2 regions of the Actinomadura rubteroloni genome follow, and region 2 is predicted to be linked to the other one. Evidence: predicted binding sites of a transcription regulator. Region 2 holds the regulator's gene; the other holds the start of a gene.
What was found. Region 2 encodes LexA, which represses DNA repair genes until DNA is damaged. Its sites were predicted from a motif close to TCGAACANNTGTTCGA; they were not measured.
Positions count from the first base shown of each region.

Region 1 (7,032 bases), on a different contig from region 2:
CGAGACCAAGCCGATCGCGACGGAGATCGAGCTGGCCCGCCTGTTCCAGGGGTTCCAGCTCGACGGCGTCCGCGGCAACCCGTCCGACACGGCGTGCAAGGTCGCGCCGGCCGGCGGCATGACGGTGAAGATGTCGCCCGGGTTCGCCCACGTCGGCGGCTACTGGTACGAGTCGTCGGGCACGGGGGAGACGGCGACGGTCGCCGCCGCGTCCGCGCAGCAGCGCACGGACCTGGCGGTGCTGCACGCCGATCCGGCGGCCGACGCCGTGACGTTCCAGGTCCGGCAGGGCACGCCCGGCACGCTGAAGGCGCCCGACCCCGTCCGGACGCCGGGCGGTGTGTGGGAGCTGCCGCTCGCCACGATCCGCGTCGGCGCGAACGCCACGACGATCGGGACCGCCGACGTGACGGACGCCCGCGAGTTCGCCGGCGCCGGTGTGGCCCCGAGTTTCTCCGGAAACCGTCCCGACAAGCCCGCGATGGGACAGCTCGTCTACGAGAGCGACACCGCGCGCTGGGTCGGGAACACGGGCGGGACGAACTGGCGCGTCGTCGCCGAGGACACCGGCTGGGTCGACCTCCAGCCCGCGTGGCCGACCGTCTGGGAGACGAGCTGGCAGGTGAAGGTCCGCCGGGTCAACGGCGTCGTCTACCTGGCGGGCGCGATGCGGCGCGTCAACAGCGTCTACGGCAAATCCGACGCGGACGGCACGCTTCTCGCCGTGCTTCCCCGGCGAGAATTCATGCCCGCCTTCCGGCATTCGCCGGCGGTGGTCTGCGACAACGGCACCAAGGGCGGTTACGTGGTGCCGGGACGCCTTTACGTGGACCCGAGCACAGGCGAAGTCCTGCTCCAGCACGTCGCCGCCGACATTCCGATCGGCCACCACGTCTACCTGTCGAACACCTGGCTCGGCGCCTGACCGAACCGCTTCTTCAAAGCCCCGCTTCGCCGGGGCTTTTTGCATGCCCGGGAGACATCGAATGAACAACCAGTTGTGCAAGGCAGGGGTGGTTTGAATGGCGAGGCATTCGTTCGGCGGAGGCATCGCCGACTATGTGGTGACGCAAGGAGAATCGGGTGAACTGCGGCTCGCGCCGAACGTCGCGGTGACGTTCTGGTCGGCGGCGACCGGCGGCGTGCAGATCACCGGGCTCCTCGACACGACGGGCACCGCGATCCCGAACGACGCGGTCACCTCGGACGCGTCCGGCGCCATCCCCGCGTTCGGCACCGCGCCCGACGGCGTCCGCGCGATGTGGGCCTCGGCGTCGCTGGACGGCTCGGGCGCGCGGCGGCTCATCACCGCGACCGACCTCGGCGCCGAAGTGGGCGAGGTCGCGACGCGGCTGGCCGCCCTGGAGGACAGGCTGTCGGGCGTCGGACGGCTCACGGCGTCCCCGACGGCCCCCGGCAACCCCGGCACGGGCGACGTCTGGTTCGACACGTCCGCCCCGACAGGCGGGAACCCGATCGCGTTCCGCGCGGCCAACGGCGTGTTCACCGTGGCGTCCACGGTGACCTGCGCGCTGCCCAACGGCCTGGTGCCGGGGGACTACCTCGTGGCCGCCGTCGTGTTCGCGTCCGGCAGCGGCGAACTGCTGTCCGCGCAGCCGGACGGCTGGACGGTCCTGCAGACGTCCCAGCAGTTCGGCGGGGACACGCGCATCGCGATCTACGGCAAGGTCTACGCGGCGGGCGACACGGCGCCGTCGTGGGGCTTCGCGACGGCGACCCAGACGTCCTTCGCGGCCCGCGTGTCGGCGGGAATCGTGGCGTACGCGAACGCGGCGAGCACGCCGCAGGTGGGCGCGTTCGCGATCCGCTCGGGCACGGGCAACAACAGCGACGCGCCGTCGATCAACACGGCGGTCCCGGACGTGCTCGTCCTGTCGGTCTTCGGGGAGAAGTCGCCCGGCGTCCCGACGGCCGTCACCGACCCGGCGGGCACCACGCGGCGGCTCTACCAGACCGGGACGGGCTCCAGTCAGGTCCCCTCGGTGCTGGTCTGCGACTTCGCGCAGCCGGTCGCCGGGCCGTCCGGGGTCAAGACGGCGTCGTTCCAGCCCGGTTCGGACAACGGCTTCGGCATCCAGATCGGCCTGACGCGGAGGCAGAACTAGATGGCCGGGCTCTCCTACGGCTGGGTCGGGGCGACGACCGAGTCCGCGGCCCGCTTCACCGTCCGGACGACCGGCGCGGCGAGCGTTCGCGTGCTCGTCTCGGCGAGCGCGGACCTCGCGAACCCGGTGGCGTCGTCCGCGCAGGCCCCCGACGGGCGCGGGCTCAGCAAGCACGAGGTGTCGGGCCTGGCCGCGGCGACCGCGTACTACTGGGCCGTCGAGGCGGACGGCGCCGTCCTCGCCGACCAGGGCCGGCTGCGGACGCTGCCGGTGCCGGGCGCGCAGGCGGACTTCGGGTTCTGCTTCGCCGGGGACCGCATCAGGTCGTCCAATCACGTCGTCTACGACCAGATCCGCTCCATGAATCCGCTGCAGTTCCTGTTCATGGGCGACATCCACTACTCGGACATCGACTCCGCGGACCGGACGCAGTACGACGCGGCGTTCGAGGACGCGTACTCGACCGCTCGGTACAGCCGGCTCCTCCGCGAGGTGCCGACGGTCGCCACCTGGGACAACCACGATTTCACCGGACGGTTCGGCTGGTCGGGATCGGTCGGCGCGGCGGCGGCGCAGGAGTCGATGCGGGCGCACGGGACGTTCTACCCGCTGCCCGCCTCGGGCCTGTACTGCACCTGGGTGGTCGGACGGTGCCGGTTCATCCTGCTCGACACCCGGACGTTCCGTTCGAACACGACGGATGCGGAGGGCGCGAGCAAGACCATGCTCGGCACCGAGCAGAAGCGGTGGTTCCTGGACCTGCTGCAGACGTGCGCCGAGCCCGTCGTGTTCCTCTGCGAGTCCATCCCGCACCGGATGTCGGCGGCCGGCGGCGACCGGTGGGGCGACTACCAGACCGAGTTCGCCGAGATCAACGCGTTCATCAACGCCTACGGGCTGGGCGCCAAGATGGTCGTGCTCAGCGCGGACATGCACGCCATCGCCGCCGACGATGGCCGCAACTCGCGGATCGGCGCGGTCGAACTCGTGGCCGCGCCGCTCGACCAGACGTCCAGCGGGTCGGGGACGTGGCAGATCGGGCCGATCGTCGCGCCGGCCGGCACCGGGCAGTTCGGCCATGTCCAGGTCACGGACGCCGGGGACACGATCAAGGTCGAGTTCACCGGCCGCGACCACACGGGACAGGTGCTCGCCCAACTGGCGAAGACGTTCGACGCGACCGGCTTCCGCCCCGAACCGGACACCACCACCAAGGTGTGGACGGACGACGACGTGTGGGCGCGGCCGACCGTGCGCGTGGGAGCGTCCGCGCAGGCCGACGTCCGCGTCTGGCAGGGCGACACGTGGACCTGACCGGCGGAGAGGAGGAAGCGCCGTGCCCCTAGTGATCATGAGGACGTCCGAGCCGGACGTCCCGGAGACGGAAGCCGATGAATGAGCCGATGACGCCGCCGCCCGGCGTGATCATCACGGCCCGGGACATCTACGACAAGCTCGTCGCCCTGGGCGGCAAGGTGGACGGGATGCTCACCACCTTCGAGCAGATCCGCGCCCAGCTCGCCGACCATGAGCAGCGGCTGCGCGCGAGCGAGCGGTGGCGGTACGCGCTGCCGCTGTCGGTCGTGCTCGGGCTGCTGTCGGCGGTGGCGTCCATCGTCGCGGGTCTCGCCGGGTCCTGACCGGGCCGCCGCCGCGCCTCGCCAGGGGCGCGGCGGCGGCCTCTTTTCGGAGGTTCTGATGTTGGACAGTGTCGTTCGCACGGTCGTGCCGTTCCTGGCCGGGGTGCTGATCTCGCTGGCGGCCCGAGCGGGGTTGGATCTGCCCGCCGGGCCGGTGGGCGAGGTGCTGACCGGGGTGTTCGGGGCCGTGTACTACGTCGTCGCGCGAGCGCTGGAGCGGCGGTGGGCGGTTGCGGGGCGTGTGCTGCTCGGTGCGGGTGTCGTGCGGCGGGTTCCGCGGTACGAGTGATGTTCGATCGAACAGGTGTATTGCCTGGTCAGAAGGGGTCCTCGGGGGAGTCGGTGGCGATGGGACGCGGTGTCCGTTCGAACATATTGACGAATCGTCGCGGGGGCGGTTAACTGGTGTGGCATCGAACTTTTGTTCGATGTGGCGCGATACTCGCGGATCGCGCCAGGGCCAGCGGGTCCGCCGCCGTATGCGCGACGGCGGTGGACCCGGCCGGCCGGGCAGGGAGAGGGGAAGCTTCCTGCCCGGCCGGGCGCCCGCGCCCGGAAGGAGGCACCATGTCCGGAACGACACACGACACGACCGTGACCCGAGGCGCCCACGCGCCCGCGCGGCCCGGACCGGCGCCGAGTGCGACGCCGAGCCCCGCGCCGAGTCCCACGCCGAGTCCACGCCCCCGTCCCGTCCCGGCCCCCCGTCCGGCGCACACGGCCGTCGGCCAGTTGCACGCCGCGCGGCGGAGCCTCGCCGAGGCCGCCGAGGCGACCTCGCCCGCGCTCCGGTACGTCCACGCCCACATGGCGGCGCTGCGCGCGGCGGCGGCCGTGCTCGCCGCGTCCGAGCCCCTGGAGACCCATCGGCGCGGACGGCCGCGCAGCGTGTGGGTGCTGCTGCCCGAGGCCGACCCGGCGCTGCGCGAATGGGCCGCGTTCTTCGCGGCGGGCGCGGACAAGCGCGCCGCCGCCGAGGCCGGCCTGCCGCGCGCGGTGACGCCGCGCGAGGCCGACGAACTCGTCCAGGACGCCGACGTGTTCGTCTCCCTGGTCGAGGACACGCTCGGCGTCCCGGGCCAGGCGATGTTGTAAATCTCCCGGCGCGGCGGCTCGTCCCCGCGCCGGACGGACGCGCGACCACGGCATCGCTTCGCGATCTTCGGCCTGGGAGTTCGGCCGGGGCGAGCACACGCTCGCCCCGTCGTTCAGCGCACGCGGTCGCCCGGCCCCGGCGCCATCGCGGCGGACGCTCTGCCGCGCGGCGGCTGAGGTGGCCCCGGCGGGCCTGGTCGTCGTGTGGCGGGACGGCTCGCGTGGTGGCCGAGGTCGTCGGTTCGTGGCCCGGCGGCCGGTTCATCCCCCCGGACCGGTCGTCATTCCGGCCGGGGGCGCGGGTTCGCCCCTTGGCCCGCGCCTCCGGTCCCCGCGAACGCCGGGGGCGGGGACGGATCGGATCCGTCCCCGCCCCCGGCGAACGCGCTAGAAGGACTCGACGGCCCGGCGGGCCTCCGGGTCCAGGACGCCCCAGCCGATCAGCTCCTCGGTGAGCTCGGTCGGGGACTTGTCGTAGATCACGGCGAGGGAGCGCAGGTCCTCCTGACGGATCGAGAGGACCTTCCCGTTGTAGTCGCCCCGCTGGCTCTGGATCGTCTGGGCGTAGCGGGCGAGGGGCCCGGCCTTGTCCTTCGGGAGCTGCTGCAGGCGCTCAAGGTCGATCACGAGCTTGGGCGTCGGCCCGAGCGGGCTCGGCGCGGCGCCGCCGGGCAGCAGCTCCGAGACCGGCACGCCGTAGAAATCGGCGAGCTCGGCCAGTTTCTGCACGGTGACGGCTCGGTCGCCCCGCTCGTACGAACCCACGACGACGGCCTTCCAGCGCCCTCGCGACTTCTCCTCCACTCCGTGCAGGGACAGGCCCTGCTGGGTGCGGATGGCGCGCAGGCGCGCACCGAGAGCCTTAGCGTATTCAGACGGCATTTCGCGGCCCCCCAGGCTCACTTTCATCGTCGTTCAACGGCCCCGGTTGATCGCGGCGGATCGTCCCGGGGGGAGACAGGTCAGGGGGCCGGTTCGGGCCTCTAGAGACTGCCTCCAGGGATGGTTACGGACAGTGACGGTAAAACGGGGACGGCCGAAGGTCAAGCCGATTGGAAAAAAGCGGTCGAATCCGCTGCTCTTCCCGGGGTCATGCGGTAGGGCGCCGGGCGCCCGTGCGCACCGTCCCGGCGGCCCGCCCGCACGCCGGCCCGTGTCCGCTCTGTATACCCACGTGTGACGCCTCTCACCAGGCAAGACGGTCGGACGCCGGGTGCGGGGCGGTCCGGGGCCCCTGCTACCGTGAACGGGACAAGGCGTCCTTTAAGACCCGTCCTGTGAGGCGGGAAAGGGGGTTCGGCGGTGAATGCTGCCTTCCGCGAGCCCGGTTCCGGGCGTGCGGCCGACGGTCCCGGGGCCAAGGCCGTCCTGGAGGGACCGGACATCCGGCGCGCACTGACGCGCATCGCGCACGAGATCCTCGAACGCACCAAGGGCGGCGACGGCGTCGTCCTGCTCGGCATCCAGACCCGCGGCGTGACGCTCGCCGAGCGCCTCGCGGGCGCCCTAGAGGAGGTCGAGGGCCGCGCGTTCCCGTGGGGCTCGCTCGACGTGACCATGTACCGCGACGACCTGCGGCTGAAGCCCGCCCGCGCGCTCGGCCGCACCGAGCCGCCGCCCGAGGGCGTGGACGACCGGGTCGTCGTGCTGGTGGACGACGTGCTGTTCTCCGGCCGCACCGTCCGCGCCGCGCTCGACGCGGTGAACGACCTCGGCCGGCCCCGGGCGGTGCAGCTCGCCGTCCTCGTCGACCGGGGCCACCGCGACCTGCCCATCCGCGCCGACTACGTGGGCAAGAACCTGCCGACGTCGATGCGCGAGACCGTCCGCGTGCTGCTGGCGGAGAACGACGGCCGCGACGCGGTCCTGCTCGGACCCGTCGCCGGAACCGCCGAGGAGGACGAGTGAACCGCCATCTGATCTCGGCGGCGGACCTGACCCGCGACGACGCGCTGCTCGTCCTCGACACGGCCGAGGAGATGGCCCAGGTCGCCGGCCGGACCGTCAAGAAGCTCCCGACGCTGCGCGGCCGGACGGTCGTCAACCTGTTCTACGAGGACTCGACCCGCACCCGCATCTCGTTCGAGGCCGCCGCCAAGCGCCTGTCCGCCGATGTGATCAACTTCTCGGCGAAGGGGTCCAGCGTGTCCAAGGGCGAGAGCCTGAAGGAC
Region 1 is NZ_MTBP01000002.1:438,923-445,954, reverse strand. It holds gene BTM25_RS13455 (hypothetical protein) at 1-925, shown strand, start outside; gene BTM25_RS13450 (hypothetical protein) at 1,023-2,126, shown strand; gene BTM25_RS13445 (alkaline phosphatase D family protein) at 2,127-3,440, shown strand; gene BTM25_RS13440 (hypothetical protein) at 3,518-3,766, shown strand; gene BTM25_RS13435 (hypothetical protein) at 3,825-4,055, shown strand; gene BTM25_RS30700 (SAV_6107 family HEPN domain-containing protein) at 4,334-4,861, shown strand; gene bldD (transcriptional regulator BldD) at 5,249-5,743, opposite strand; gene pyrR (bifunctional pyr operon transcriptional regulator/uracil phosphoribosyltransferase PyrR) at 6,164-6,769, shown strand; gene BTM25_RS13415 (aspartate carbamoyltransferase catalytic subunit) at 6,766-7,032, shown strand, end outside.
Region 1: the regulator LexA is predicted to act here: its motif matches at 4,180-4,195, upstream of BTM25_RS30700 (SAV_6107 family HEPN domain-containing protein).

Region 2 (7,032 bases):
ACTGGTCGGCGAACCGGGACGAGTCGGTCTTCCCCGAGCCCGAGCGGTTCGACATCCTGCGCGACACGTCCGGGCATGTCGGCTTCGGCGGTCCCGGCCCACACTTCTGCCTCGGCGCGCACCTGGCCCGCCGCGAGGTCTCCGTGCTGTTCCGCGAGCTGTTCGGGCGCCTGCCGGACGTCCGCGCCACGGGCGCGCCGGACCGGCTGGAGTCGGCCTTCGTCAACGGCATCAAGCGGCTGCCGTACACCGGCTGAGCGGCCCGGGGACCGCGCCGTCGTCCCCGGACCGCGGCGGATCAGCGCAGCGCGCGCTTGAGGATCTTGCCGGTGGCGGTCATCGGCAGCTCGTCGCGGAACTCCACGATGCGCGGGTACTTGTAGTTGGCGAACTGCTCCTTGCCCCAGGCGATCAGCTCGTCCTCGGTGACGGTCGCGCCGGGCGTGCGGATCACGTACGCCTTGATCTCCTCGCCGTGCGACTCGTGCGGGACGCCGACGACCGCGGCGAGGGAGACGTCCGGATGCGTCATCAGGACCTCCTCCAGCTCGCGCGGGTACACGTTGAAGCCGCCCCGGATGATCATGTCCTTCGAGCGGTCGATGATGTAGTAGTAGCCGTCCTCGTCGCGGCGGGCGACGTCGCCGGTGCGGAACCAGCCGTCGCGGATCGCGCCCGCGGTGGCCTCGGGACGGTTGTAGTAGCCCTTCATGATGTTGTGGCCGCGGATGGCGATCTCGCCGGGGCCCTCGCCCTCGATCGTCTTCCACTCGTCGTCGATGAGCTTCATCTCCACGCCCCAGATCGGCAGGCCGATCGAGCCGGGCCGCTGCTCGCGGTCGGGCCGGTTGAAGGACGCGACCGGGGACGTCTCCGACAGCCCGTAGCCCTCCAGGATGCTCACGTCGAACTTGGCCTTGATCCCCTTGAGGACCTCCATCGGCAGCGCCGACCCGCCCGACGACGCGACGCGCAGGTTGTCGCGGATCGTCGCCACGTCCTCGGGGGAGGTGTCGTCGGTCAGCAGCGCCCAGTACATCGTCGGGACGCCCGCGAAGACGTTCACCTTCTCCTTCACCATCAGCGCGACGGCCTGCTTGGCGTCGAACCGGGGCAGCAGGACGAGCGTCCCGCGCCGGAACAGGCCGACGTTCATCATGCAGGTCTGCCCGAAGATGTGGAAAAGCGGCAGCGCGACGAGCAGCGTGTCGTGCAGCGTCTTCTCGAACAGGCTGTCGGAGACGATCGCGTTCATCAGCAGGTTGCCGTGCGTCAGCTCGGCGCCCTTGGGCTGCCCGGTGGTGCCGCTCGTGTAGAGGACGACGGCGGTGTCGTTGGCGTCGGTCTGGACGGCCTCGAACGTCCCGGGCTGCCCGCCGATCGCGGCGAGGAACGGCTCGGCGCCCTCGATCGGGGACGCGGTCGCGGTCGGGTCGGCGGGCATCAGGAAGAAGTGCTCGCAGGCGTCGGTCTCCTGGAAGCCGGCGAACCCGGCCTCGCCGAGCGGGAGCTGCGGCGTCCCCTCGAAGCAGAAGAACGCCTTCGCCTCGGAGTCGGCGAGGTGGTAGGCGATCTCGCGCGGCTTCAGCAGGACGTTCAGCGGCACGACCACCACCCCGGCCTTGAGCGCCCCGAAGTACACCATCGGGAAGTACGGCACGTTGGGCGACGCCAGGGCGATCTTGTCGCCGGGCCGCAGGCCGCGCGCCGCCAGCAGGTTCGCCACCTGGTTCGCGACCGTGTCCAGCAGCGCGTACGAAAGCCGTGTGTCGCCGAGGACGACCGCGTCCCGGTCGGGCGTCTCGCGGGCCGCGTCTTCGAGAAGGACGGAGAGATTGAGCATGGCACTCCTCGTACCGGGTGGTGTCACCAGGCGGTTACTACTGGCGAGTGTACGAACCGTAGTGCTCATCCTGATACATAAGTTGCGGCCGACGCCATATGTGGTGCTTGCTTGACATCAAGGTTGTGACCATCCGGTCGGTTCGGTGGCCGTTATCGACCGCGCGACGGCCTTGCCCCTGCGCTAGTCTTGTTGTATGCGGACCACGGCCCTCCTTCTTCGACCGCCGCGCTGAGCCCTACCCGGCGAGCGCGGCGACCCCTCCTGTGCGAGGGGTTCTTTCATGTCAGGGCATGTCCGTGCAGGCCCCTCAACGACCGGAACCAGTGGAGCAGCGACGTGAGCAGCGACGAGACCTCGCGCAACGACCAGGCGGCCGACGGGTACGACCCGCGGGCCGTCCAGGACAAGTGGCGGGACCGCTGGGCGCGGCTCGCGCCCCACCGGGCGGGCGGCCCGGACGACCCGCGCGAGCGCCGCTATGCCCTGGACATGTTCCCCTACCCGTCCGGTGACCTGCACATGGGCCATGCCGAGGCGTTCGCGATCGGGGACGTGTCCGCCCGCTACTGGACGCAGCGCGGGTACAACGTCCTGCACCCCATCGGCTGGGACTCCTTCGGCCTGCCCGCCGAGAACGCCGCGATCAAGCGCGACTCCCACCCCGCCGAGTGGACGTACGCCAACATCGAGACCCAGGCCGAGTCGTTCCGGCGCTACGCCCCGTCCTTCGACTGGACGCGGCGCCTGCACACCTCCGACCCCGAGTACTACCGTTGGACGCAGTGGCTGTTCCTGCGCTTCTACGAGCGCGGGCTGGCCTACCGCAAGGGCGGGCAGGTCAACTGGTGCCCCAACGACCAGACCGTCCTGGCCAACGAGCAGGTCGTCGGCGGCCACTGCGAGCGCTGCGGCGCGCTGGTGGAGCGGCGCGTCCTGACCCAGTGGTACTTCAAGATCACCGACTACGCCGACCGGCTGCTGGACGACATGGACCAGCTCGAAGGCGGCTGGCCCGAGCGCGTCCTGCTGATGCAGCGCAACTGGATCGGCCGCTCCACCGGCGCGGACGTGGACTTCGTCATCGAGGGCCGCGCCGAGCCCGTCACCGTCTACACGACGCGTCCGGACACGCTGCACGGCGCGACGTTCATGGTCGTCGCGGCCGACGCGCCGCTGGCCGAGCAGGTCGTCGCGCCCGAGCAGCGCGCCGCGTTCGAGGCCTACCGCGAGGAGGTGTCGCGCGAGAGCGAGATCGAGCGGCTGTCCACCGAGCGCGAGAAGACCGGCGTGTTCCTCGGCCGGTACGCGGTGAACCCGGTGAACGGCGAGCGGATCCCGGTGTGGGCGTCGGACTACGTCCTGGCCGAGTACGGGCACGGCGCGATCATGGCGGTGCCCGCGCACGACCAGCGCGACCTGGACTTCGCGCTGAAGTTCGGGCTGCCGGTCCGCGTCGTCGTGGACACCGGCGCGCCCGACCCCGCGGCGACCGGCGTCGCCACGCCCGGCGAGGGCACGCTGGTCAACTCCGGGCCGGTGGACGGCCTGGGCAAGGCCGACGCCATCGCCCGGACGGTCGAGCTGCTGGCCGAGCGCGGCACCGGACGCGCCGCCGTCAACTTCCGGCTGCGCGACTGGCTGGTCTCGCGGCAGCGGTTCTGGGGCTGCCCGATCCCGATCGTGCACTGCCCGGCGTGCGGCGAGGTGCCCGTCCCCGAGGACGAGCTGCCCGTGCGGCTGCCCGACGACCTGCGCGGCTCGGACCTGGCGCCCAAGGGGACGTCCCCGCTGGCCGCCGCCGAGCAGTGGGTCAACGTCGACTGCCCGAAGTGCGGGGGCGCCGCCAAGCGCGACTCCGACACGATGGACACCTTCGTGGACTCGTCCTGGTACTACTTCCGGTACTGCTCGCCGGACTACACCGACGGGCCGTTCGACGTCGAGGCCGTCCGCCGCTGGATGCCCGTCGACCGCTACACCGGCGGCGTCGAGCACGCGATCCTGCACCTGCTGTACAGCCGGTTCTTCACCAAGGTCCTGTACGACATGGGCCTGGTGGACTTCACCGAGCCGTTCAAGCAGTTGCTCAACCAGGGGCAGGTCGTCAACGGCGGCAAGGCGATGTCCAAGTCGCTGGGCAACGGCGTCGACCTGGGCGAGCAGATCGGCGAGTACGGCGTGGACGTCGTCCGGCTGGCGATGCTGTTCGCCGGCCCGCCCGAGGACGACATCGACTGGGCCGACGTGTCCCCGCAGGGCATGGCGAAGTTCCTGTCGCGCGTGCACCGCGTCGCGTCCGAGGTCGCGTCCGCGCCCGGCGCCGACCCCGCCGCCGGGGACCGCGAGCTGCGCCGCGTCACGCACCGGACGATCGAGGAGGTCACCGGGCTGGTCGAGGCCACCCGGTTCAACGTCGCGATCGCCCGGCTGATGGAGCTGGTCTCGGCCGCCCGGCGCGCGATCGACTCCGGGCCCGGCGCCGCCGACCCGGCCGTCCGCGAGGCCGCCGAGACCGTCGCCGTCCTGCTGTCGCTGTTCGCGCCCTACACGGCCGAGGAGGCGTGGGAGCGGCTGGGCCGCACCGCGCCCGTCGTGACGGCCGGCTGGCCCGCGGTGGACCCGGCGCTGCTCGTCCAGGAGTCGGTGACGTGCGTCGTGCAGGTCGCGGGCAAGGTCCGGGACCGGCTGGACGTGGCGCCCGGCATCGACGCGGGCGAGCTGGAGGCGCTCGCGCTGGCGTCCGAGCGGGTCGTGGAGGCCCTGGCCGGAGCGGAGATCGCCAAGGTGATCGTCCGCGCGCCCAAGATCGTGAACATCGTGCCGCGCCGCTGAGCACGCGCGAAAGCCCCGTCCGGGACGTCCGGGCGGGGCTTTCGCGTGTCCGTGCTCGGGGACGGAATCACGGGGCCGTTCGGGGCCGTCGCACTGGACGGTTTGTCAATGCGGGAAAGATTTCGGTCCGCCGGACGGGAACGCCGTGGTATGTCAGGATTCTCCCGTCACATCTTGCGGAGAACCGCGACCACACGTCCCAGAACCGACGCTTCGTCACCCGGAATCGGGTCATACGCCGGGTTCTGCGGCATCAACCAGATATGGCCGTCCCTGTGCTTCAGCGTCTTCACGGTGGCCTCGCCGTCGATCATCGCGGCGACGATGTCGCCCTGCTCCGCGACCGGCTGCTGCCGGACGACCACCCAGTCGCCGTCGGCGATGGCCGCGTCGATCATCGAGTCGCCGGTGACCTTGAGCAGGAAGTGCGTGCCCTCGCCGACGAGCTGCTTGGGCAGCGTGAAGACGTCCTCGACGGCCTCCTCGGCGAGGATCGGGCCGCCCGCCGCGATCCGGCCGACGAGCGGCACGTACGCGGGCGCGGGCCGCGTCCCGGCCGGCTCGGCGCCGTCGACGTCCTCGGCGGTGCGCACCGGCGTCGCGCCCGGCACCCGCACCTCGACCGCGCGCGGACGGTTCGGGTCGCGCCGCAGGTAGCCCTTGCGCTGGAGGGTGCGGAGCTGGTGGGACACGCTGGAGGTGCTCGTCAGGCCGACGGCCTCCCCGATCTCGCGCATCGACGGCGGGTAGCCGCGCCGCTGGACCGAGTCGCGGATGACCTCGAGGACCATGCGCTGCCGCTGGGTCAGCCCGCTTCCCTCGCCGGAACCGTCGGGCAGCTCCCGGGCCTTGCTCATCGCTCGTCGCCTCCAGGCGGTCGGATCCGTCACTCCTCGTCCAGGGAACGCTACCGCCTCCACGACCGATGATCAAACAATTGTTCGAAGAAGATGCTCGCCTTCCCCCACTGCCGTGCGATAGAACATCGTACACACGTTCGATCGAAAATGCATTCGAAACGTCGGGTGCGGACCGGTCGCGGAGGGGCAGAGATGGGTGATTCGCTCCAGCGGGGACAGGTGGCGGTGTGCGGCGGCGGCCTCGTCGCCGGGCACGAGGAGCGCGGTGCTCCCGAGGACGGCGCGCGGCGGGGGTTCCCGCGCCGCCGGGGGCATCTGCGACTGATCATCGGCGGGCGCGGCGAACCGCTGGCGGACGTCCCGGCGTTCGTGGCGCCCCGCGTCGTGCGCCGGGCCGAGGCGCGGGCCGTGAGCCGGCCGGAGGGGCGGCCGGGGCTGCGGCTGACGCGGCGCGGACGGATCGTCGTCGGCGTCCTCGCGGCGGGGGTCGCGCTGGCCGTGCTGTGGCCCGTCGCCGGCGCGCTGCACGCCGGGACGCCGCCGAGCCCGCGGCCCCGGCCCGTCCGGGACGCCGCCCGCACCGCGACGGTCGTCGTGGGCGAGCGCGACACGCTCTGGGACATCGCCGTCCGGGCGGACCCGCACGGCGACCCGGGCGCGACCGTCCGGCGGATCCGCGACCTCAACGGGATGTCGGGGTCGATCGTCCAGCCCGGGAGCAGGTTGCGGGTCCCCGCCCGCTGACCCGCGCGGCGGGAGTAAGTTGCTGCGCCGGCGCGACACGCCGGAATGGTGCGCGCGAGGTCCGATGTGATCAGGGTCTACGCGCGGGACGCCAGGTCAGAGTTGCGTAGCGTGCGTCGGCGCCCTACGGTTGACCACAACATCTAGTAGTCGACGCGGTATCATTAACCACAGATTGTGGTCGTGTGACGTCCGTGTGACGCGGCCTTGCGTCAGGGGAGAGGAAGACACGTGCACTGCCCGTTCTGCCGCAACCCCGACACCAAGGTCATCGACAGCCGCTCCGCCGACGACGGGGCCGCCATCCGGCGGCGCCGCTCGTGCCCGGAGTGCGGCAAGCGGTTCACGACCCAGGAGAACGTGCTCCTCATGGTGGCCAAGCGCAGCGGCGTCACCGAGCCCTTCTCCCGGGAGAAGATCATCGCGGGGGTGCGCCGGGCCTGCCAGGGGCGGCCCGTCGGCGAGGACGCGCTGGCCCAGCTCGGCCAGCGGGTCGAGGAGGCGCTCCGGGGGACCGGCTCGGCCGAGATCCCCTCGCACCAGGTGGGCCTGGCGATCCTCGGGCCGCTCGGCGAACTCGACGAGGTCGCCTACCTGCGCTTCGCGTCCGTCTACCGGTCCTTCGAGTCCCTGGACGACTTCGCCCGGGAGATCGAGGACCTGCGCGGGCGCACTCCTGGAGAACACGCGCCGCCCCGGTGAGCGGCGGATCGGCACAACAGCACTGAGAACGGACAGCCCGGGGACGCC
Region 2 is NZ_MTBP01000004.1:22,295-29,326, forward strand. It holds gene BTM25_RS24365 (cytochrome P450) at 1-257, shown strand, start outside; gene BTM25_RS24370 (long-chain-fatty-acid--CoA ligase) at 299-1,843, opposite strand; gene leuS (leucine--tRNA ligase) at 2,183-4,678, shown strand; gene lexA (transcriptional repressor LexA) at 4,846-5,535, opposite strand; gene BTM25_RS24385 (LysM peptidoglycan-binding domain-containing protein) at 5,731-6,282, shown strand; gene nrdR (transcriptional regulator NrdR) at 6,514-6,984, shown strand.